Regions from separate parts of the Rhizobium sp. 10N414 genome, predicted to be linked through region 1. Evidence: predicted binding sites of a transcription regulator. Region 1 holds the regulator's gene; each other region holds the start of a gene.
The links. The regulator HrcA, encoded in region 1, represses chaperone genes, less so after heat shock. The targets are predictions, from matches to a motif close to GTTAGCACTCNCNNNNNGNGAGTGCTAAC.
Positions count from the first base shown of each region.

Region 2: the regulator HrcA is predicted to act here: its motif matches at 3,077-3,105, upstream of groES (co-chaperone GroES).
Region 3: the regulator HrcA is predicted to act here: its motif matches at 4,157-4,185, upstream of AC1DE4_RS28525 (co-chaperone GroES).

Region 1 covers NZ_JBFTIN010000001.1:291,228-298,707, reverse strand. Annotated here, with positions in the region: gene AC1DE4_RS01500 (DMT family transporter) at 1-395, shown strand, start outside; gene hemW (radical SAM family heme chaperone HemW) at 392-1,567, opposite strand; gene rdgB (RdgB/HAM1 family non-canonical purine NTP pyrophosphatase) at 1,602-2,246, opposite strand; gene AC1DE4_RS01485 (VOC family protein) at 2,254-2,670, opposite strand; gene rph (ribonuclease PH) at 2,667-3,386, opposite strand; gene hrcA (heat-inducible transcriptional repressor HrcA) at 3,562-4,650, shown strand; gene AC1DE4_RS01470 (GFA family protein) at 4,656-5,090, opposite strand; gene grpE (nucleotide exchange factor GrpE) at 5,310-5,930, shown strand; gene AC1DE4_RS01460 (nucleoside hydrolase) at 5,961-6,905, opposite strand; gene AC1DE4_RS01455 (Hsp20 family protein) at 7,166-7,480, shown strand, end outside.
Region 2 covers NZ_JBFTIN010000009.1:130,681-138,160, reverse strand. Annotated here, with positions in the region: gene AC1DE4_RS11455 (bifunctional riboflavin kinase/FAD synthetase) at 1-431, opposite strand, end outside; gene AC1DE4_RS11450 (TIGR01459 family HAD-type hydrolase) at 459-1,307, opposite strand; gene chrA (chromate efflux transporter) at 1,409-2,818, opposite strand; gene groES (co-chaperone GroES) at 3,164-3,460, shown strand; gene groL (chaperonin GroEL) at 3,535-5,175, shown strand; gene AC1DE4_RS11430 (hypothetical protein) at 5,877-6,323, shown strand; gene AC1DE4_RS11425 (glutathione binding-like protein) at 6,386-7,096, opposite strand; gene AC1DE4_RS11420 (DoxX family protein) at 7,310-7,480, shown strand, end outside.
Region 3 covers NZ_JBFTIN010000053.1:5,136-12,615, reverse strand. Annotated here, with positions in the region: partial or broken gene AC1DE4_RS28580 (transposase) at 1-18, opposite strand, end outside; partial or broken gene AC1DE4_RS28575 (IS3 family transposase) at 73-543, opposite strand; partial or broken gene AC1DE4_RS28570 (transposase family protein) at 543-701, opposite strand; gene gatC (Asp-tRNA(Asn)/Glu-tRNA(Gln) amidotransferase subunit GatC) at 993-1,280, opposite strand; partial or broken gene AC1DE4_RS28560 (protein usg) at 1,367-1,480, shown strand; gene AC1DE4_RS28555 (Hsp20 family protein) at 1,631-2,107, shown strand; gene AC1DE4_RS28550 (DUF982 domain-containing protein) at 2,177-2,476, shown strand; gene AC1DE4_RS28545 (hypothetical protein) at 2,486-2,767, shown strand; partial or broken gene AC1DE4_RS28540 (SPW repeat protein) at 2,994-3,137, shown strand; gene AC1DE4_RS28535 (NADH dehydrogenase ubiquinone Fe-S protein 4) at 3,268-3,534, opposite strand; gene AC1DE4_RS28530 (Hsp20/alpha crystallin family protein) at 3,600-4,145, opposite strand; gene AC1DE4_RS28525 (co-chaperone GroES) at 4,336-4,650, shown strand; gene groL (chaperonin GroEL) at 4,705-6,333, shown strand; gene AC1DE4_RS28515 (Do family serine endopeptidase) at 6,540-7,480, shown strand, end outside.

The DNA.
Region 1 (7,480 bases):
GCCGACGCTTCCGCCAGATGGGCATGGCGCCGCTCATTCCCGCCGCCGGACAGGTTACCGCTTCGACCATCCTGATGCTGCCGATCGCGCTCGTCGTGGATCAACCTTGGACTTTGGCCGCCCCGTCACTCGAGACCTGGATGGCCTTGCTGGGCCTGGCCTTGCTGTCGACGGCGATCGCCTATGTGTTGTTCTTCCGCATCCTGGCAACGGCAGGGGCGACAAACCTCATGCTCGTGACCTTCCTGATCCCGGTCAGCGCCATCCTGCTCGGCGCAGCTATTCTCGGCGAGCAACTGCAAGCCAAGCATCTGATCGGCATGGCGATGATCGCGATCGGCCTTGCGGCGATCGACGGGCGGTTGTTTTCCCTGGGACGAAAGCGGCCGGCCTAGCAGGCGAGGTCGGCTACGACGGAATCGAGGATCAGCATACCCGACGGCGTGCAGCGAAGCCGGGAATTGCCGATCCGCTCGACGAAGCCGTGTTCCAGCAGGAATTCTTCACGCTTTGGGTCGAGATCGCGGCCTGAAAGCTGTTGCCAGCGGGCGAGATCGACACCTTCCTTCAGGCGTAGTCCCATCAACAGCAGTTCGTCCGCCTGCTCCTCGTAGCCGAGTTGTTCCTGATCGAGGATGCCGTGGCCGTCGCGCTCGACGAGATCGAGCCAACTTTCCGGCTTCCGCTCGGTCGCCGTCGCGATCTTCATCGCGCCGCGCGTCAGCCGCCCGTGGGCGCCGGGGCCGATACCGGCATAGTCGCCGTAACGCCAATAGGTGAGGTTGTGGCGGCTCTCCGCGCCGGGGCGCGCGTGGTTGGACACCTCGTAGGCCGGCATTCCTTCGCGAGCCGTGATCTCCTGCGTCGCTTCGTAGAGCAATGCCGATTGATCGCCGTCCGGAACGACAAGCTTGCCCGCCTTGTGAAGGCCGTAGAAGGGCGTGCCTTCCTCGATCGTCAGCTGGTAGAGCGAGAGGTGATCGACCGCGTAGGAGATCGCCTCCTTCAGCTCGCGCTCCCATTCCTCGACAGTCTGGTTCGGGCGAGCATAGATCAGGTCGAAGGACATGCGCGGAAAGATGTCGCGTGCCAGCTTGATCGCCTTCAGCGCGTCGGCAACGTCGTGCAGCCGTCCGAGAAACTTCAGGTCGCGGTCATTCAAGGCTTGGACGCCAAGCGAGACGCGGTTGACCCCGGCGGCGCGATAGCCCCGGAAACGCTCCGCCTCGACACTGGAGGGGTTCGCCTCCATGGTGATCTCGATACCGTCTGGCATATGCCAATGCTTGGCAATACCATTGAGAATGGCCGAAACCGTCGAAGGGTTCATCAGAGAGGGCGTGCCGCCGCCGAGGAAGACGCTCGTCACCGTCTTCGGCCCGCTCAATTGGCGCACCGTTGCCATTTCCTTCAGGAAGGCCGCAGTGAAGCGCTCCTGATCGACCGGCTGGTGGCGGACATGGCTGTTGAAATCGCAATAGGGGCACTTGGCAGCGCAGAACGGCCAATGCACGTAGACGCCGAAGCCGGGTTCGCCGGTATCGGGCAGAAGAGCGGCATAGCGCATCAGGTCAGGCTGTTCCAAAGTGTCCACGTTGCCCTTAGGCTTCCAGGCAGGTTTCGACGAAAATCTTGAAGGCGCGGGCGCGGTGCGACAGGGCCTCTGCGTCGCCCGGCTTCCAGCCGTGTTTTTCTTCCCCGCTCATCTCTCCAAAGGTAGTGTCATAGCCCTCGGGTTGAAAGACCGGATCGTAGCCGAAGCCTTGGCTGCCGCGCGGCGGCCAGACGACAGCGCCCTCGACTTCACCGCGGAAGAGCTCCGTATGGCCGTCCGGCCAGGCAAGGCAGAGCACGCTTACGAAGCGGGCGGTACGCTGTTCCGGCTTTGAAGCGCCGGCCTTGTCCAGCGCCGCCTCGACTTTCTCCATCGCCATCGCGAAGTCGCGGGTCCCGTCGGGCTTCTCGGCCCAGTTGGCGGTATAGACGCCAGGATCGCCGCCGAGCGCATCGATGGCGAGGCCGGAATCATCCGACAGCGCCGGAAGTCCAGCGGCTTCCGCAGAAGCGAGCGCCTTGATCTTTGCGTTTTCCTCGAAGGTGGTGCCGGTTTCGTCAGGCTCCACGAAGTTCAATTCAGCCGCCGACTTCGCGGTGAAGCCGAAGGGGCCGATCAGGTCCTGGATTTCCCGGATCTTGCCGGCATTGTGGCTGGCAACGACAATGGTCTTGGTTTCGAGCTTGCGCATGATTGTCCTATTCGAGGCCCCAGATACGGGCTTCAGCGCATTCAAGGCTGTTGCCCGCTGGATCGCGGAAATAGATCGATCGGCCGCCCTGCGGCCAGGTGACTTCGGATTCGATGGCGACACCCTCGGACATCAACCGGGTGGCAATCGCATCGAGATTTTCGCCCGAGACGCGGAAACAGGCGTGTCCCGCACCGCTTGTGCCATGAGGCGGCACCTGCAGCGCGGTCGGTGAGGGCGGCTTGATCGTTTCTTTCGGATTGAAAATCAGCAGCACGCCGGGGCCGCAGCGAAAGAAGACATGCCGGTTGCCGCTCCGCGAGATCTTCGAAAGACCGAGAACGCCTTCATAGAAGGCTTCGACCTTGTCGAGATCCTCAGCATAGAGCGCCGTCTCCAGCATGCCTTCCAGCACGTCGTTCATCCGGCGATCGCCTGCTTTTGCATCGCCACGAGTTCGGCAATGCCCCCCTTGGCGAGCGTCATCAGCGAAGCGAACTCCTCGTCGGTAAAGGGCGTGCCTTCGGCGGTGCCCTGAATTTCGACGATACCGCCAGTGCCGGTCATCACGAAGTTCGCGTCGGTCTCGGCCGAGGAGTCTTCGAGATAGTCGAGGTCAAGGACCGACTGGTTTGCGAAGATGCCACAGGAAATGGCCGCGACATGGTCCTTGAGCACGCGCTCGACCTTGAGCATGTTGCGGCTCTCCATCCATTTCAGGCAGTCGTAGAGCGCAATCCAGGCGCCCGTGATCGAGGCGGTGCGCGTTCCGCCGTCCGCCTGGATGACGTCGCAATCGAGGGTGATCTGGCGCTCGCCGAGCTCCTTGAGGTCGACGACGGCGCGCAGCGAGCGGCCGATCAGGCGCTGGATCTCCTGGGTGCGACCGCCCTGCTTGCCGGCCGCAGCTTCGCGCTTCATGCGATCGCCGGTGGCGCGCGGCAGCATGCCGTATTCGGCGGTAACCCAGCCCTTGCCGGTGTTGCGCAGCCATGCCGGCGGCTTTTCCTCGACGCTCGCCGTGCACAACACATGCGTATCGCCGAACTTCACCAGACAGGAGCCTTCCGCGTGCTTGGAGAAATTGCGCTCGAAAGAGACCTTGCGCATCTGGTCGGTTTTTCTGCCTGAGGGCCGCATACTATTCTCCTAATTATCGTGCCGAAGGCGTGAGCAGGCTTCGGGTAGATCATGCGTGCTATGGTGTTGAGAGCTTCTACGATTGGCAGCGTCCATTTGCAATTTCCCTTTTGCCGCTGCGGAGAGATTGGCTATATTTTGTCGGATCATCGTCAGCACGGGTACGCAAGGTTTCATGGAGTTCAGATCGACGTCGGTTTCAGAGGCAGTGGCTGCGCTGGATGAACGCTCCAAGGAAATCTTTCGCCGCATCGTGGAGGGCTATCTGGAAACGGGCGAACCGCTCGGTTCCCGCAACCTTTCGCGAATCCTGCCGATGTCGCTGTCGCCGGCGTCCGTACGCAATGTGATGAGCGATCTGGAAGAACTCGGCCTCATCTATTCACCGCATGTCAGTTCCGGGCGTCTGCCGACGCAGATCGGCCTGCGCTTCTTCGTCGACGCCTTCATGCAGGTGGGCGATCTCTCGGCCGAGGATCGTGCCAACATCGATCGGCAGGTGCGCGCCGAAAGCCGCGACAATCCGATGGAATTGATGATGAACGAGGCGAGCCGAATGCTCTCGGGCATTTCGCGCGGCGCCGGACTTGTCATCACCTCGAAAAGCGATCCTGTGCTCAAGCATGTCGAGTTCATTCGCCTCGAGCCGACCAAGGCGCTTGCGGTGCTCGTTGGCGATCACGACCAGGTGGAAAACCGCATCATCGAGCTTCCGGCAGGCGTCACATCATCGCAATTGACCGAGGCCGCAAACTTCCTCAACGCGCATATGACCGGCCAGACGCTGCCGGAACTGCGCAATCAGCTGAGCCGACTGAAGGACGATGTCCGCCGCGAACTCGACACGCTGTCGCAGGATCTCGTCGAGCGCGGCATCGCTGTGTGGTCCGGCAGCGCGGACGAAGGCAAACCGGCTCAGCTCATCATTCGCGGCCGCGCCAATTTGCTCGCCGGTCTCGCCGGTGCCGACGATCTCGACCGCCTGCGCATGCTGTTCGACGACCTCGAGAAAAAAGACAGCTTGCTGGAACTCCTCAATCTGGCCGAAAGCGGGCCAGGTGTGCGCATTTTCATCGGCTCGGAGAACAAGCTCTTCTCGCTCTCCGGCTCGTCGTTGATCGTTGCGCCTTATCGTGACGATGACGACCGCATTGTCGGTGCCGTGGGAGTGATCGGGCCGACGCGTCTCAACTACTCGCGCATCGTCCCGATGGTCGATTATACCGCTCAGCTTATGACCCGACTGTCACGCGGCGCGAAGTAGCGCGGCTACTCAGGCAACGTGTCGCCCGAGCCGCCCATCTCCGCGGGCATGTCTTTATATTTGGGCAGGCCGTCACGAATGCGCAGCACGCTCTCCTGATAGTTCACGTGCAGCGCCGGGGTGTAGTCGAGATCCGGCAGAAGTGCCGCGTAGACGTCGGTGACGCCCCAGGTCGGGTGCTCGGTGTAGAGATGCCCACCGCACAGCTCGCAGAACTTCCGCACGCTGGTATCGGACTTCTGATAGCCCTCGACATGCTCTCCGCCTTTAGTGACCCGGACAGCCTGCGGCTGCCAGAGCGTGAAGGCATTGACCGGCCCTGCGGACCAATGCCGGCAGGAAGCACAGTGGCAGTATCCCATCGCCACCGGTTCGCCGGTAGCAACAATCTCCACGGCGCCGCAGAAGCAGCGCCCGGAATAGCTTTTCTGATCGCTCATGGTAGCAGCTCCCTGACCCAGGATTAGGCCGAAGCAAGAAAGGTTTAGGTAGCTCTAAAATAAAAGAACTTTAGCGCGAGCAAGTCAAGCTGGCCCTCTCGCTCAACCCGGCATGAGTTGCCCCGCATCGCGCGCTTTTCAGTCACGCAGACTTGATTTTTGCCCGTCAAAGCTCGATATCGGGCACATCCTAAAAGACACCAATCACCGGAGAACGTCATGACTGACGAAACGACGAAGAACGGACCTGACGCAGCCGCGGCCGAAGCCGCAGCGGACGCCGCCGCAAACGTCGAGAACGAAGCCACCGCACAGCCCGATCCGCTGGAACTTCTGAAGGGCGAGAACGCAGAGCTGCGCGACCGCTATCTGCGGCTTGCTGCCGAGATGGATAACCTGCGCCGCCGCACCGAGCGGGAAATCAAGGACGCCAAGACCTATTCGGCTGCTGGCTTCGCCCGCGACATGTTGGCCGTTTCGGACAACCTGCGTCGCGCCATCGATGCGATTCCGGAGGAAGCAAGGGCTGCCGCTGATACCGGCCTGACAACGCTGATCGAGGGTGTCGAGATGACGGAACGCTCGATGTTGGCGGCGCTCGAGCGCCACGGTGTCCGAAAGCTGGAGCCGGTTGGCCAGAAGTTCGATCCGAATTTCCACCAGGCCATGTTCGAAGTACCGAACCCTGAGGTGCCGAACAACACCGTTGTTCAGGTCGTTCAGGCTGGCTACACGATTGGCGAGCGTGTTCTGCGCCCGGCCATGGTCGGCGTCGCCAAGGGCGGACCGAAGCTGGTCGAACCCGAAACCAATTCGGTTTTCGACCAGAAGGACGCCTGATCCCTCAGGCGCCCGTCAAACAATCCGAAATCAGATGCGGGCGAAACGCTCGATCAGCAGATCGAAAAATCCGTCCGCATCGACATCGCGCATGACCTGCGCATTGTGCTTGCGGTGGGTCACGTGCCACCAGTCGACGACGGTCATTCCGGCAGTCAGTTCCGACTTCACCTCGATCTCGACATTGCAGGTCCGCCCCTTGAAAAGCTCCGGCTTCAGCAGATAGGCGATAACCGTCGGGTCGTGCAGCGGGCCGCCGTCCGAGCCGTATTTCTCGACATCGAAGCGTTCGAAGAATTCCAGCATCTCGACCATGGCGATGGCCGGGCGTGTGCCGAGATCAGCCATGCGCTTGACGCGGTCCTTGCGTGTCAGAAGCTTGTGCGTGACGTCGAGCGGCATCATCACGATCGGAACGCCGGAGCGGAAGACGATGTCGGCTGCCTCGGGATCCACGTAGATGTTGAATTCGGCGGCCGGCGTAATGTTGCCACCCTCGAAGAAGCCGCCGCCCATCATGACCAGTTCATGGACGCGCGGGATGATGTCGGGCGCCTGCTGGAAGGCCAGGCCAATATTGGTCAGCGGCCCCAGCGTGCAGAGCGTCACTGCGCCTTCCGGCTCGCTGCGCAGCGTCTCGACGATGAAATCCACCGAATGCTGCGTCTGCAGCGGCATCGTGGGCTCGTCGAGAACCGGACCGTCGAGGCCGGTCTTGCCATGCACGTGCTCCGCGGTCACCAGCTTGCGCGCAATCGGCTTGTCGGCGCCGGCAAAGACCTTCGTATCGGTGCGACCACAGAGCTCGCAGACGATGCGCGCATTGCGGCTGGTGTAGGACAGTGGCACGTTGCCGGCGACCGTGGTGATGCCGAGTACATCGAGCTCTTCCGGGCTGCCAAAGGCCAGCATGATGGCGGCTGCGTCGTCCTGACCGGGGTCAGTGTCGATGATGATCTTTCTAGGGTTTGCCATTCCGATCGTTCCCATCCTCGTGGTGCGCGTCTTCGTGGCATGCACCGTTTGTTTACATTCCCGTCGCAAATCGGCACAGCCGGCGCGGGCAGGATTTGATGCGAGTCGGCGCCTGCTTTGTCAAGGTCGGACCCTTGCTGGCTTCCCGGGAGCGAGCATGGACGTCCGCCTTGCGCCCGGGCTCGGCAATTCCCATATTGTCGACAGTCGGATGCTGCATTTCAGGTCCGGCAAGGTCGCTTGAATCAAGGACTTGAAAGATGAGCCGCATGACGCCTTTCGCGAGCCCGCTGCTTTTGGGCTTTGACGCCATGGAGAAGACGCTGGAGCGCCTTTCCAAGGCGAGTGATGGCTATCCCCCCTACAATATCGAGCGCGTTGCTCCTGACCGCGCTTCCGGCGATCCGGAAAGGCTGCGCATAACCCTTGCCGTCGCGGGATTCGCTGAGGACGACCTCGATGTCTCCGTCGAGGAAAATCAGCTGTCGATCCGCGGCCGTCAGGCAGAGCAGGGAGAGCGCGATTATCTCTATCGCGGCATCGCCGCGCGTCAGTTCCAGCGGACCTTTGTTCTG
Region 2 (7,480 bases), on a different contig from region 1:
TCCATCAGGAAGGCCGGGCCGCCTTCCCGGCTGCGGCCGAAATGAAAGTTGAAGCCGGTCACGACCTCGGATGCGCTGAGCCAATCCTTGAGGATCGAATGGATGAAATCGTCCGCCGAGCGCTGTGAGAACTCCCGGTCGAAGGGATATTCGATGACGGCATTGAAGCCGATCGCTTCGAGGATGCGCGCCTTGAGCGGCGCCGGCGTCAAGCGAAAGACCGGCTGCTCCGGGCGGAAGACAGTGCGGGGATGTGGCTCAAACGTCAGGACCAGTGCCGGAATGCCCCGCTGCCTCGATATCTCCAAGGCCCGGTTGAGCACGGACTGATGGCCCCGATGCACACCGTCGAAGTTGCCGATGGCAATCACGCCGCCATGCAGATGGGCCGGCAGGGGTTCGCGGGTTTCGTTGCGGTGAAAAACGGTCATCGGCTGGCTTTTCTCTTGCGAGGCTCGTTATGCGAGGCGGGGCATCCACCACATCGGCGTCGCTCTTTCGCGCTCCAGATAGGCGGTGAGGATCGCCTCGTCGGTCACTCCATTCAGCGTATATTCCGTCGCGTGGATGCCGCCGCTGATATAGAGGAGATCAAGCCCGTAATCGAGAGCGCCGCGAACATCGGTCGGCATACCGTCTCCGATCGCAAGCACACGGTTCAGCGGAAAGTCCCCGTGGGCTTCGCGGGCGGCAGATAGCACGGCCTCGTAGATCGGCTTGTGCGGCTTGCCGGCAATGCGCGTTTGGCCACCGAGCTGATTGTAATACGCCGCCATCGCGCCGGCGCAGGGGATGATCTTGTGGCCTCGCTCGACAACCAGATCGGGATTGGCACAGATCATCGGCACGCCACGCGCCTGAAATGCCTTCAGCAACTTGGTGTAGTCTTCCGGGGTCTCGGTTTCGTCGTCGAAGAAGCCCGTGCAGACGACCGAGTCCGCATCCTTGGCCTCGACGCGCTCGACACCAAGGCCCTCGATGATCGCCTCGTCGCGATCCGGTCCAAGCAGAAATACCTTCTTCGGACCCTCGGCGATCAGGCCCCGCGTGACGTCGCCCGATGTGACGATGCGGTCATAGGCGCCATCCTGGATGCCGATCTGGCGAAGCTGCGTCACGACCTGCGGAGCGATGCGCGGCGAATTGGTGATGAGAACGACGGTTAGCCCCTCGCCGCGCGCTGCTTCCAGCGCCGCAGCCGCCTTGGGAAAGGGATCGACTCCATTGTGCAAGACGCCCCAGACATCGCAGAACACCGCGTCGTAGTGGCTGGTGATTTCTGCAAAGTTCTCGATCCGCTTGGCCATTCCGATTTCCCGCTGTCGTTAAGTCAAGGTGACATCGCAAAGGCATGCCGGGATGGCAAGGCATTTTGCAGTGAGCAACGGCAAAAAACTGTGCCCGTCGATTAGAGAAGGGCCTCGCCCGTTTTGATTAGCAGGCCTGCGGCAGTCGACACAGCAAGTATCGTCAGGAGGCCCTTCTCGAATCGGAAGAGCATCACGCACGCCATTACAAAGATCCCAAGCGCCGCGATATCGAGGGTCCGCCACTCCGGCCATGCGACGCTGACGATTGGCAGACCGGTTTTCCCGGACAGGAGTGCGGCACGGCCAACTTCGGCGAAGAGCACGTGCAGACCGAACCAAAGGGCAAGGTTGAGGATGACGCCGACTACCGCCGCGGTGATCGCCGAAAGGGCCGACGAGAGGTTTTCGTTGCTGCGCAGCTTCTCGATGTAGGGAGCCCCGGCGAAGATCCAGATGAAGCTCGGCACGAAGGTCGCCCAGGCGGCGAGGAAGGCGCCAAGGAAGCCCCCGGCAAGCGGCGCCATGGCGAGCGGGTTGCGATAGCCGGCGAGAAATCCGACAAAACAGAGAACAAGAACAAGTGGCCCGGGCGTCGTCTCGGCAAGTGCCAGTCCATCGAGTATCTCGGCCGGCTGAAGCCAGGCGTAATGGCCGACGGCGACCTGGCCGACATAGGAGAGGACGGCGTACGCGCCTCCGAAGGTGATGACGGCCATCTTGGAGAAGAAGATGAAGACCGCGCCGAAAACATTGGTTTCGCCGCTCAGGGTTTCGGCGATCAGGTCCGTCGGTACATCGAGGCCGCGAATGAAAAAGAGTGGCGACTGCCAGACAAGGATCCAGAACACGAGCACCACAAGAGGCCTTGCGATCACATGCGTAACCTCGGGAAAATGCGTGCGCGAAGAGGCTTGCGGCAAGACCGGCGCTGCCAATCGACGCTTGGAATACTTCATCCATAACAAGCCTGCTGCTCCGGCCAGGATGATAACCAGAGGAAACGGCAAGTTCAGGAAGAAGAGAGCCAGGAACGACGCTCCGGCCACATAATAATGAAAGCGCTCCCTCAGCGCTCGGCGCCCCACCCGGAGCAAGGCCTCGATGACGATTGCCAAAACGGCAGCCTTTACTCCGAAGAAAAGCGCGGGAAGCCACGCGGCCTCCTGAAAGACGGCGTAGAGGCTCGACAGCATCAGGATGACGAGGAAGCCCGGCAATACAAACAACAAGCCGGCAATGAGGCCGCCGCGCACGCCGTGCATCAGCCAGCCGATATAGGTGGCCAGTTGCTGAGCCTCCGGGCCAGGCAGCAGCATGCAGAAATTCAATCCGTGTAGGAAGCGCTCCTCGGAAATCCAGCGCTTCTCATCGACAATCGTCGTGTGCATCAGGGCGATCTGACCGGCCGGCCCGCCGAAGCCCAAGCAGCCGATGCGCGCCCATACACGCGCCGCCTCCCCAAGTGTCGGTACCGCTATGATTTCGTCCGCCGCGATCGTTTTGTTCACGGTTGCCGCCCCTGCCCCAAGCTGCTCGATACCATCGGCGTGTATGCGCGGCAATCCTGACGCCACTCGCCCCGCGGGTGCCGCAAACGTTCCGGGGCTACAAAAGCTCTCCAGCTTCAGGACGTTCGGAAATCTCGGAGAGAACGCAGCCTGTCGCACTTCCGACAAGGATTTGCTGTTATGGCTGTTTGTGAGGACGGCGAAGAAAAATTGCGGCCGTTCTTGACTCCCCGTTGGGCCACTCCTAAATGCTGCCTCGCTAGCACTCACCAAGCACGAGTGCTAACACCCATCCGTGCGGGCCGCTCTCGGCCTGCTAGTGTCATTTGATCGAGGGATTAGACAATGGCAAGCACCAATTTCCGCCCCCTTCACGATCGCGTCGTTGTCCGTCGCGTTGAGTCCGAAGAAAAGACCAAGGGCGGCATCATCATTCCGGACACCGCCAAGGAAAAGCCGCAGGAAGGCGAAATCGTCGCCGTCGGTTCCGGCGCTCGTGACGAGTCCGGCAAGGTCGTCGCTCTCGACGTCAAGGCTGGCGATCGCGTTCTGTTCGGCAAGTGGTCCGGCACTGAAGTCAAGATCAACGGCGAAGACCTTCTGATCATGAAGGAAGCCGACATCATGGGCATCATCGGCTAATCAGCCGTTTTTCCCCTTTCCGATTTTAGCTACGGGCCCAAAGCCCGGACAACTCGAATTCAGGAGTTTCAATCATGGCAGCTAAAGAAATCAAGTTCGGCCGCACCGCGCGCGAAAAGATGCTGCGTGGCGTCGACATTCTCGCTGACGCAGTGAAGGTAACGCTCGGCCCGAAGGGTCGTAACGTCATCATCGACAAGTCCTTCGGCGCTCCGCGCATCACCAAGGACGGCGTTTCGGTCGCCAAGGAAATCGAACTGGAAGACAAGTTCGAAAACATGGGCGCCCAGATGGTCCGCGAAGTTGCTTCGAAGACCAACGACATCGCCGGCGACGGCACGACGACCGCAACGGTTCTCGCTCAGGCGATCGTTCGCGAAGGCGCCAAGGCTGTTGCAGCCGGCATGAACCCGATGGACCTGAAGCGCGGCATTGACCTCGCTGTTGCTGAAGTCGTGAAGGATCTCCAGGCCAAGGCCAAGAAGATCAACACCTCGGAAGAAGTTGCCCAGGTCGGCACGATCTCCGCAAACGGCGAAAAGCAGATCGGTCTCGACATTGCTGAAGCAATGCAGAAGGTCGGCAACGAAGGCGTTATCACCGTCGAAGAAGCCAAGACCGCTGAAACCGAACTCGAAGTCGTCGAAGGCATGCAGTTCGACCGCGGTTACCTCAGCCCGTACTTCGTCACCAACCCGGAAAAGATGATCGCTGATCTCGAAGACGCCTTCATCCTCCTGCACGAGAAGAAGCTCTCGAACCTCCAGGCCATGCTCCCGGTTCTCGAAGCTGTCGTTCAGACCGGCAAGCCGCTCCTCATCATCGCTGAAGACGTCGAAGGCGAAGCTCTTGCTACGCTCGTCGTCAACAAGCTGCGTGGCGGCCTGAAGATTGCTGCTGTCAAGGCTCCTGGCTTCGGCGATCGCCGCAAGGCCATGCTCGAAGACATCGCGATCCTCACGGGCGGCACTGTCATCTCCGAAGACCTCGGCATCAAGCTCGAGTCGGTTACCCTCGACATGCTCGGCCGCGCCAAGAAGGTTTCGATCTCCAAGGAAAACACGACGATCGTCGACGGTTCGGGCGCCAAGTCCGACATCGAAGGCCGCGTTGCCCAGATCAAGGCCCAGATCGAAGAAACCACCTCCGACTACGACCGCGAAAAGCTGCAGGAGCGTCTTGCTAAGCTCGCTGGTGGCGTTGCAGTCATCCGCGTCGGCGGTTCGACGGAAGTCGAAGTGAAGGAAAAGAAGGACCGCATCGACGACGCGCTCAACGCGACGCGCGCTGCTGTTCAGGAAGGTATCGTACCGGGCGGCGGCGTTGCCCTGCTGCGTTCCTCCGCCAAGATCTCCGTCAAGGGCGAGAACGACGACCAGGAAGCTGGCATCAACATCGTTCGCCGCGCTCTGCAGGCTCCGGCCCGTCAGATCGCCGAGAACGCTGGTGACGAAGCATCGATCGTTGTTGGCAAGATCCTCGAGAAGGGTCAGGACAACTTCGGTTACAACGCCCAGACCGGCGAATACGGCGACATGATCGCCATGGGTATCGTCGACCCGGTCAAGGTTGTTCGCACGGCTCTGCAAGACGCAGCTTCGGTTGCTTCGCTGCTGATCACCACCGAAGCCATGATCGCCGAGCTGCCGAAGAAGGACGCTCCGGCTGGCATGCCGGGCGGCATGGGCGGCATGGGCGGCATGGACATGATGTGATAGGCGAAAGCCTATCGCTGAAGCGTCCATAAAGCTTCACCGATCTATCTCCTGGTTTTCCCGGAATAGGAAGGGCGGTCTTCGGACCGCCCTTTTTCGTTCCGGCGCATGATTCGCCAGGTGAGCTTTTTCAATCGTCAGGTGAAACGTTTAACCGGATATCTGAATGCGCCTCGCATTCGGCGAAGCTTTCGCAGAGCTTGTGCGCCTGCATTATTTCTTCCAAAAGCTGTGTTATCCGTTCGCTGCAATTTTATGCACATTTCAGAGCTCACGAGAGCATTGAAACCGGTTGCACTTCGGCAGCCGCGCATTTTTTTGCTCTTTTTCGCGTCCCCCATACTTTCACGGTTGTTTTTCCACTCACAGTAGCGATCGGCATTATGCAAAAAGCGGATTGCCGTTTGCATGAAAGTGCCTATAAATCCCCGCGCATTCGGCGCGTGTCATCAGCCGATGGGTCACGATGCGCATCGATCCTGACCACGAGAATGCGACGTAGGATTCGGGACAACCCCTTCCCGAAAAATATATTAGAAGTTGAGTAACGCCCCCGTGAAATTGGAAGCGGTTCCGTGAGAAGAACCGGCAATCCAGACCCCATTTCCCGGTCGCCCGAGCATGATGCGCGGTGCAACATGAACCTGCTCATTTTTGCCGGACGTGCGGCGGGGGAAGCCGCACCTAAGCTGGGGAAAAATTTGTTCAAAATCGCGAGAACCAACGCCGCGGCACCGCTTATGCCGGGCTCACTGGATATCAGCAATCATGATCCTGAAATGCTGGCGCAGTTTTCCATTTCGGAAACCTGGGTCGGAGACCTGTCCAGCGGCGTGATCCGCCTCAAGGAATGGAGCGCCCTGCTGCACGGACTCCCGGCGCGGGTATGCGGCCTCCTGAGCCTCATACGCTGCTACGATCCGAAGGATCGCGATCACATCCTGGAACTCTTCGAGCAGGCTGCGACGCTCTCCTCATCCTTCTGTTTCTCGACCACCATCATGATGTCGAATGGCTTCCGTCAGCCGTTGTTCTGCATGGGCGAGTCGAACGGCCACGACGATGCTAATCACGGCAGCATGCTCGGTGTTTTCATCTTCCCTCGTTTCAAGACGAATACCGGCGGCGAGTTTGCCAGGCGCCAATAGACGCTCCCGCACATGAAAAAAGCCGGCCTTTTGGACCGGCTTTTTGCATATTTGCCTCAGATTTACGCAGGCCGTGCCGGGATATTCAACCCCTTTTCCGAGGCCGGCCGGGCGATGCAGCGCTCTAGCCAGTCCATCACGGCCGGGAAGCTCTTATAATCCAACACCTCACGCCCGCCGTAGAAGATGTCGGCACCGCGGAGCCACGGGAAGGTGGCGATATCGGCGATCGTGTAGAGATCGCCCATGATCCACTGGCGACCCTGGAGGCGTGCTTCCAGTACGCTCAGAAGCCGCTTTGATTCGTCGCGGTAGCGCTCCATCGGATACGAGTTGTTGGCAACCTTATCGGCCGCGAATTTGTAGAAGTGCCCGAACTGTCCGAACATCGGTCCGATACCGGCCATCTGGAAGAAGACCCACTGGATCGTCTCGTAGCGCCCGGCTGTATCTGATGGAATGAGTTTGCCTGTCTTCTCTGCCAAATAGAGCAGGATGGCACCGGATTCGAAAATGCCGATCGGCTTTCCATCGGGGCCATTGGGATCGATGATTGCCGGGATGCGGCCATTGGGATTGAGCGATACGAATTCCGGCGACTTCTGGTCGTTCGTGCTGAACGAGATCAGATGCGGTTCATAGGACAAGCCAAGCTCTTCAAGCGCAATCGATATCTTCACGCCGTTCGGGGTTGGCAACGAGTAAAGCTGGATGATATCCGGGTTCGCTGCTGGCCAGCGCGTCGTGATCGGAAATGCGGAAAGATCTGCCATCGGGGTCTCCATCTTGGGCGGCCGACCATAAAAGAGGCGCACCATCGATGGCAAGCCGACTTCGCCAAGATCGGTCGTTCAATAATAGAGAACGAAGTGTCCCTTTCCGTCCATCTTTCCACAACAGCAAAAAAAGGCGACAAAGTGGCATCCGAGGTTGCAACCGTGCCGGGGCACAACAACCTCAAACGCCATTCAACGGAGACAACGTTCATGTCGAATACCAACAATATTGTCATTCTTGTCGCTCGCGTCCTCTTGTCGTTCATGTTCATCCTTGCCGGCTTCGGCAAGCTGACCGATCCGGCTGGAACCGCTGGCATGATCGCCGGTGCTGGCCTTCCGGCGTCGACTGCCCTGACCTATCTCGCAGGCGCCTTTGAA
Region 3 (7,480 bases), on a different contig from region 1:
ATAGCCGGTGCGATCGGAATAGGTGGCCGGCTTCGTTTCGGAATCAGCGGCCGACTTCACCGGAATGCGCACTGAGCACCACCGAAGGTTTGACACTTCGACCGCAACACGGCCATCATGGAGGCGGGCATCGATAGCACCGGTATGGCACTGAAGAAGCAGCCCATGCAGCTTCATCACTCGACAGACGCGCTTGGCATTTGGCCAGGCACGCCCCCCGTTGGTGAGCAAAATGGCGTGAACCCGGCGATAGCCGCAGGTCGGCATGTCGGCGATGATCGGTTTGATCTCTTCAACCAGTCCCCGATCAGCAAGCGGCGGCCGTCCACGGGCTTTGGAAGGGATCTGCTTTGCACGTTCTGCCATGTTTGACCGGGCAACACCCAAAGTCTCGCACACCGCCGTCACCGCGACGTGCCATTCGGCAATGACAGCGAGCGCAACAGATGTTTTTTTGGGGCCGGTGGCAATCTCGAGCGCTTCCTTGAGAATTTCGCCTTCTCCGAACAGGACAGACCCTCCTTGTGCATGGCGTGCACGGTAACCGTTACTGCCTTTCCTTGGACCGGCAGATCCTGAAGGCTCCGGTTGGACCAGCCATGCCGATTTCGAGTCCGCCGGCCGCAATCAGGGCAAATGCCGAACCCTGGACCGGCAGCAGAAACAACCCAACTGTCATCAGCAGTGGGCGCGACACCCAGGACTTTTGCCCCTGGGCCGGGCGATCATTTCGTTTTCGTTTGCATCCCCGCCCATAGCGGCATCATGTCTAACGGTGAGTGAACCACACAAATTGAGGAAGAACCTGATTAAGCGCAAAACGACAGGACCTTCGCCATGACACATCATTCGATCACAAACGAGATCGGCAAGCTTTCGAAGCATCGGATGTGGGCCGGAAATCTCAAGCCGCTAACACGCGCCACGCAAAGGGGCGCATCGTTTGGCGATCGCCGGCCGTGAAATGCTCCAAGGCCCGAGGCTGTCTGTGCTTACTCGAGAATCTTGGGGACCAGGAAGAAGTTGCGCTCACTGAGAGGTGCATTCGCCACGATCTCTTCGGCATGATTGCCTTCGGTCACGACGTCCTGGCGCATTTTCATGGTTGTTGGCACAACCGAGGTCATCGGAGGGATGCCTTCGACATCAACCTCCAAAAGTTGCTCGATGAAGGTCAGAATTTCGTTCAGCTCGCCACACATTTTTTCAGCCTCGTCTTCGCTGAGTGCGAGACGGGCAAGGCGGGCAATACGTCTAATGGTCGCGATATCTATCGACATAGGCTGCGTCCGATTTGATGGCTTCCGTCGCTTGCGCAAGATTTTGCCGATCTGAGCCTTCTGCCGCTAACACTGACTGCCTACCAGAAATCTGGCAAGTCAATCTCGACGGCCCGCTGCATTCCGTTCGCTATACGCATCGGTGCCTGATCCAGCCGAACGAATGGCGCCGTATTGAAGGTGAGTTCAAGCTGCACTGAGATTTGCGAAAATTCTCCAAGGCAGCACTTGAAGCCGGATTTCTCAGATACCAGATCATTTGCCGCCAGCCGCTGACAACAGGGCTGGCAATGCTGGAAGCGCCGTCTTTCGGCGCTCCATACCCATGTTGCTTTTAGGAGGATATGGCTATGGCAACATCTTACGACTACACACCTCTCTTTCGATCGAGCGTTGGCTTCGACCGGCTCTTCAACCTTCTGGAAAACGCCCAGCGCGACCGTTCGACCAGCGATTGGCCGCCCTATGACATTGTCAAGACGGGTGACGACAGCTACCGCATCTCGATTGCGGTAGCCGGCTTCGCCGAAGGCGACCTCGACATAACGTTCCAGACCAATCTTCTCACCGTTATTGGCAAGAAGCAGGATTCTCCGTCCGAAGCCTACCTGCACCGAGGCATCGCCGGCCGCCCGTTCGAACATCGTTTCGAGCTTGCCGACCATGTCAGGGTGAGTGGAGCGGGATTGAACAATGGTCTGCTGACCATCGATCTCGTCCGGGAGATTCCGGAGGCATTGAAACCGCGCAAGGTCAGCATTCAAAGCGGTTCCGCTCTCGGACGGCCGGACGCCGCGCCGCAGATCGAAGCCCAGAGCGCCGCTTGAGCAAGTTTCCACCGGAGGGCGACGCTGTAGTGGCGTGCTGCAACATCGCGGGTTGGAAAGGAGAGAGTTATGAAACCCGATATGTTCGAGAACCCTGTGCGTATTCTCGTCGGCCTTGGATTTCCGACGGACGTGAGAAGCGTGATGGACGCTTACCGCCATCTGGTCGAGTGGCCGATATCACTCAGGGATGGTCCGCATTCGGTTGCGCGCAAGGCGTGCCGCGCCGCCTTGCGCGGCGAGATCGAAGCTGAGACCGCACGTGGGTTGTTTGCCGCCTTTGCGGAAAAACACGATCTGCTGGCGCCGGAAACTGACCCGGTAACGGCGACTTATCCGAGGTGGAGTCGGGATCCACACGTAAGCTGAGGTGAACCGATGATGGACGATATGTTTAAGCAGATTGCCGCAACTGCCGTGAACATCGGACCGGAAGTTCTAGCATCTCACTGGTCGCCGTTTCGACGTCCAATGGATGTGGTGAAGGCTCCTGCACTTTCTGTCGATGATAAACGGGCCATTCTCGCCGCGTGGGCTTCGGACTTTTACGCGATAGATTCGAAGCCAGCTCTCCGTCATATGCCAGGAACGCCTGAGCCGGTTTCAATCGATGAGGTTCGGTCTGCCCTGCGAGAGCTCGATTCGCGGTACGATATCTGACGGAGTTATCTGGGCGCCTGCTTCAAAGACTTGCCAGCTTTCCGACGGGCGGTTCTCATATGAGGCGGCCCGTCAAAGATATACGGACTGGGAATTCAGTTCACATCGAGAGAATGCCTTCTTCAGACGGCACGGTGCCAGCTTTCGCTTTTCATTATTGTTCCGGCGGCCGCTTTTAGGCCTGGAGGAGCGGTAGGCTGTGGTGCGGTTGAGCCGCACCTTCTCCTGGCTGATGGTCTCGCCCTGGCTGCTTCAATTCGCGGCGAACATGAACGCGATGTGGACCCATGTGGTCCTCGGCGTGCTCGTCACCGCCGTGTCAGCCTGGGCACTCTGGGACTATCGGTGGAACTCGCATGCACATGTATGATCGAGAAAAGGAGAGCACGGCCCGCCGCTTCAGCGGCGGGCTCTTCCGAAAATTGGCGATGCCGATCGATGCGCCGATCGCGCAGCAACGGGGATTGAATGGTAGAGCTTGCCGGCGATATCAACGAAAACTAGGGACGGCGGCCCCTGTCGTCTACGACGGTGCAATTCAGTTTCTGTCGCTTTGCGTAGGCAATGGCGGCATCGCGGGTTGGGAAATGCAGTTCAACCTGAGTCAGCGTGTCACTCCCGCCAGTGTAGCCCATCAGATAGTCGATGACGGGTGGGGCTTGCCGTTCGAATACCAGCAGCCAAGGTCGCCCCGAGACGCGCGCCGAAGTCATCACAGAGCGTGACGGGCGAAAAATGCGTGCAAGGGGTTCCGTCAACCACGTCATCGGTTTTTGCCACGCGAATAACCAGCCGGGCACGTTAGCACCCGGCTGGCTTGCGGCGGTCGGTATTATTTGGTGCTGTCGATCGTGATCCGCTTGACGTTGGCTCGCGCCTTTTCGGTCTTCGGCAGCGTCAAGGTGAGCAGACCGTTCTTGAACGTTGCGGCGACCTTGTCCTCATCGACTTGGCGACCAAGGGCCAGCCGCCGTTCGAAGCGCCCGTAGTAGCGCTCGCTGAACCGGCGATCCTTGTCCTCAGTCTCCGATTTGTTCTCGCCGCGAAGCGTAAGCACGCCATCTTCCAGCAGCACCTCGATGTTGTCTGGATCGACGCCTGGTACCTCCGCGATCAGGCGGATTTCGTTGTCATTCTCCTCGATTTCCACGTGCGGCCACGAACCATTGAAGGGCGACGTGCCACCGAGCAACGATGGCGGGCCGAGGCCGCGGAAGACTTCGTCGAAACATAGGTACGAGGGAGCGCTAAGAAGCTTGGGGCTCCCGGACTGGTGTCGACCCACTTGGGCGTCGATGAGAATGAGGTGGGGATCATGATGCCTTGCGTCAAGAGGCAGCCACACCCTCCAACCACCAGCGACGTGAAATAGACCCATCAATTCATGCCGGTAGCACTCGATAGGCTAGAGTGCTAAAAAATTTCCGGTCCCCTCTTGAAACTCCAAATATCAGAAACCAGATCGATTTGCGCGCGATGCCGAAAGGATCGGCGCCCCGCGTCGGTTTCGCTCCGAATGCGGCGCGGAGGACCTGTTGAAAAATCTGTTTGTCCATGAGGAGAGCGACATGACGTTCCGTCCCTTGCATGACCGAATCCTGGTGCGCCGCATCGAGGCCGAGGAGAAAACGGCCGGCGGCATCATCATTCCAGACACGGCAAAGGAAAAGCCACAGGAAGGTGAGGTCGTTGCGGCCGGCCCAGGTGCGCGCGACGACAGCGGGCAGTTGCGTCCGCTCGATGTGAAAGTGGGTGATCGCATTCTGTTCGGCAAATGGTCGGGCACCGAGATCAAGCTCAGTGGCGAAGATCTCCTGATCATGAAGGAATCGGACGTGATGGGCGTGATCGAGGTCGACGCCGCAGCGAGAAACGCAGCCTAGTGCCGATCCCGCCCGCTGCTGACGAGCAATGCTGCCTCAGGAAGGAGTAGAAAAATGGCTGCCAAGGAAGTGAAATTCCATTCCGACGCCCGCGAAAAGATGCTGCGCGGCGTCGACATCCTCGCCAATGCTGTCAAGGTTACGCTCGGTCCAAAGGGCCGTAACGTCGTCATCGACAAGTCATACGGCGCGCCCCGCATCACCAAGGACGGCGTCACCGTCGCCAAGGAGATCGAGCTTGAGGACAAGTTCGAGAATATGGGCGCACAGATGGTGCGGGAGGTTGCCTCGAAGACCAGTGACATCGCTGGTGACGGTACCACCACCGCGACTGTTCTCGCTCAGGCGATCGTCAAGGAAGGTGCGAAGGCTGTGGCGTCGGGCATGAACCCGATGGACCTCAAGCGCGGTATCGACAAAGCAGTCGAAGCTGTGGTCGAGGAACTGCGGCGGAACGCCCGTAAAGTCACCAGGAACGACGAGATCGCCCAGGTTGGCACCATCTCGGCCAATGGCGACACCGAGATTGGCCGCTTCCTCGCAGAAGCGATGGAAAAGGTCGGCAACGAAGGAGTGATCACCGTCGAGGAAGCCAAGACCGCGGTGACGGAGCTGGAAGTCGTCGAAGGCATGCAATTCGATCGCGGTTATCTCTCGCCGTATTTCGTCACCAACCCCGAGAAGATGCGGGTTGAGTTCGAGGAACCCTACATCCTGATCCACGAAAAGAAGCTCTCGAACCTGCAGACATTGCTGCCGGTTCTCGAAGCGGTCGTTCAATCAGGCAAGCCGCTGCTGATTATCGCCGAGGATGTCGAAGGCGAGGCGCTGGCGACGCTTGTTGTCAACAAGCTGCGCGGCGGCCTGAAGGTGGCTGCCGTCAAAGCGCCGGGCTTCGGCGACCGCCGCAAAGCGATGCTGGAGGACATAGCGATCCTCACTGGCGGAACCGCGATCTCTGAAGATCTCGGTATCAAGCTCGAGAACGTGACCCTCAATATGCTTGGCCGCGCCAACAAGATTGTCGTCGAAAAAGACAACACGACGATCGTCGACGGCGCTGGCTCAAAGACAGAGATTGACGGCCGCGTCGCGCAGATCAAGGCGCAGATCGAGGAAACCACGTCGGACTACGATCGCGAGAAGTTGCAGGAGCGGCTGGCCAAGCTTGCCGGCGGCGTTGCCGTCATCCGCGTCGGCGGCTCAACCGAGGTTGAGGTGAAGGAACGCAAGGACCGCGTCGACGACGCCATGCACGCCACGCGGGCGGCCGTCGAGGAGGGCGTGTTGCCCGGCGGAGGCGTCGCTTTGCTGAGAGCCGTCAAAGCACTGGACAACGCTCAGACCGAGAATGCCGATCAAAGGCACGGCATCGACCTGGTTCGCCGCGCGATCGAGGCGCCGGTGCGCCAGATCGCCGAGAACGCGGGTGCCGAAGGCTCGATCATTGTCGGCAAGCTGCGCGAGAAGACCGAATTTGGCTATGGCTGGAACGCGCAAACGAACGAATTCGGTGATCTTTACGATCAGGGCGTGATCGACCCGGTCAAGGTCGTTCGCACCGCGCTGCAGGACGCGGCCTCGGTCGCCGGCCTGCTGATCACCACCGAGGCAATGGTCGCCGAGAAGCCGAAGAAGGATGCACCGCTCCCGCCGATGCCGGGAGGTGGCATGGACTTCTGACTGCAATGATAAGCCCGCGCCCCCGACGGGGCGCGGGCTTTGGGTAGACTTGTGAAGTAAGAGATGCATTGCGCCTGAATCGGCGCGGCGTTTCGATATCGGACTGGTGCTGGTTTGGCAGGAGCCAAAATCGTGGCTCCGATGAGGCTGGCCCCGAGGGCCCGCCCCCTGCACCGAAGGAGGATCTGAAGAATTCGGGGCCAAAAATGACCACGCGTTCGTCGAAATATGTTGGCGTATTCGCCGCACTCGTCCTCATCCTGGTTCCTGCGCCGTTACCGGCGGCGCGGCCGCAGTCGGCGATGTCGGCAAGCACGCAACCCCCGCTCGCTGATGTCTTGGAGAAGGTCACGCCGGCGGTCGTCAACATTGCAGTAAGGTCTCGCGCTTCCGCCGAAACCAATCCTCTTTACAACGATCCCTTCTTCCGCCGCTATTTCAACCTGCCTGAGCAGGAGCAGCGGCTGAGCGCGGGCTCCGGCGTCATCGTTGACGCCGACAAAGGCTATATCCTCACCAATCACCATGTCGTCGCGGACGCCGGCGAGATTGCGGTAACCCTGAAGGACCGCCGCCGCTTCACGGCCGAATTGGTCGGCACCGACAAGGCAACGGATATAGCGTTGCTGAGGATCGACGCTGACAAGCTGACGGCGCTTCCGTTTGGCGATTCCGGTGCGCTGCGGGTCGGCGACTCCGTTGTCGCGATCGGCAATCCGTTCGGGCTTGGCCAGACCGTCACCTCCGGCATCGTCAGCGCCCTTGGCCGTGGCGGCATCAATCTCGAGGGCTATGAGGATTTCATCCAGACGGGTGCTTCGATCAATCCCGGCAACTCGGGAGGCGCACTGGTGACAACAGACGGCATGCTGGTCGGCGTCAACACCGCAATCATCGCGCCCACCGGCGGCAATGTCGGCATCGGCTTTGCGGTTCCGATCGCGATGGCGTCGGCCGTGATGGAGCAACTGATCGAGCATGGCGAAGTGCGGCGCGGCCGGATCGGCATCTCCGTCCAGGACCTGACGCCCGACCTGGCCGAGGCGCTGAGCATTGCGGAAAGCTGCGGCGCCGTCGTCGGCAGCGTTGAGCAAGATTCGCCCGCGGCACAGGCGGGCCTTCGAGCTGGCGATGTCATCATCGCCGT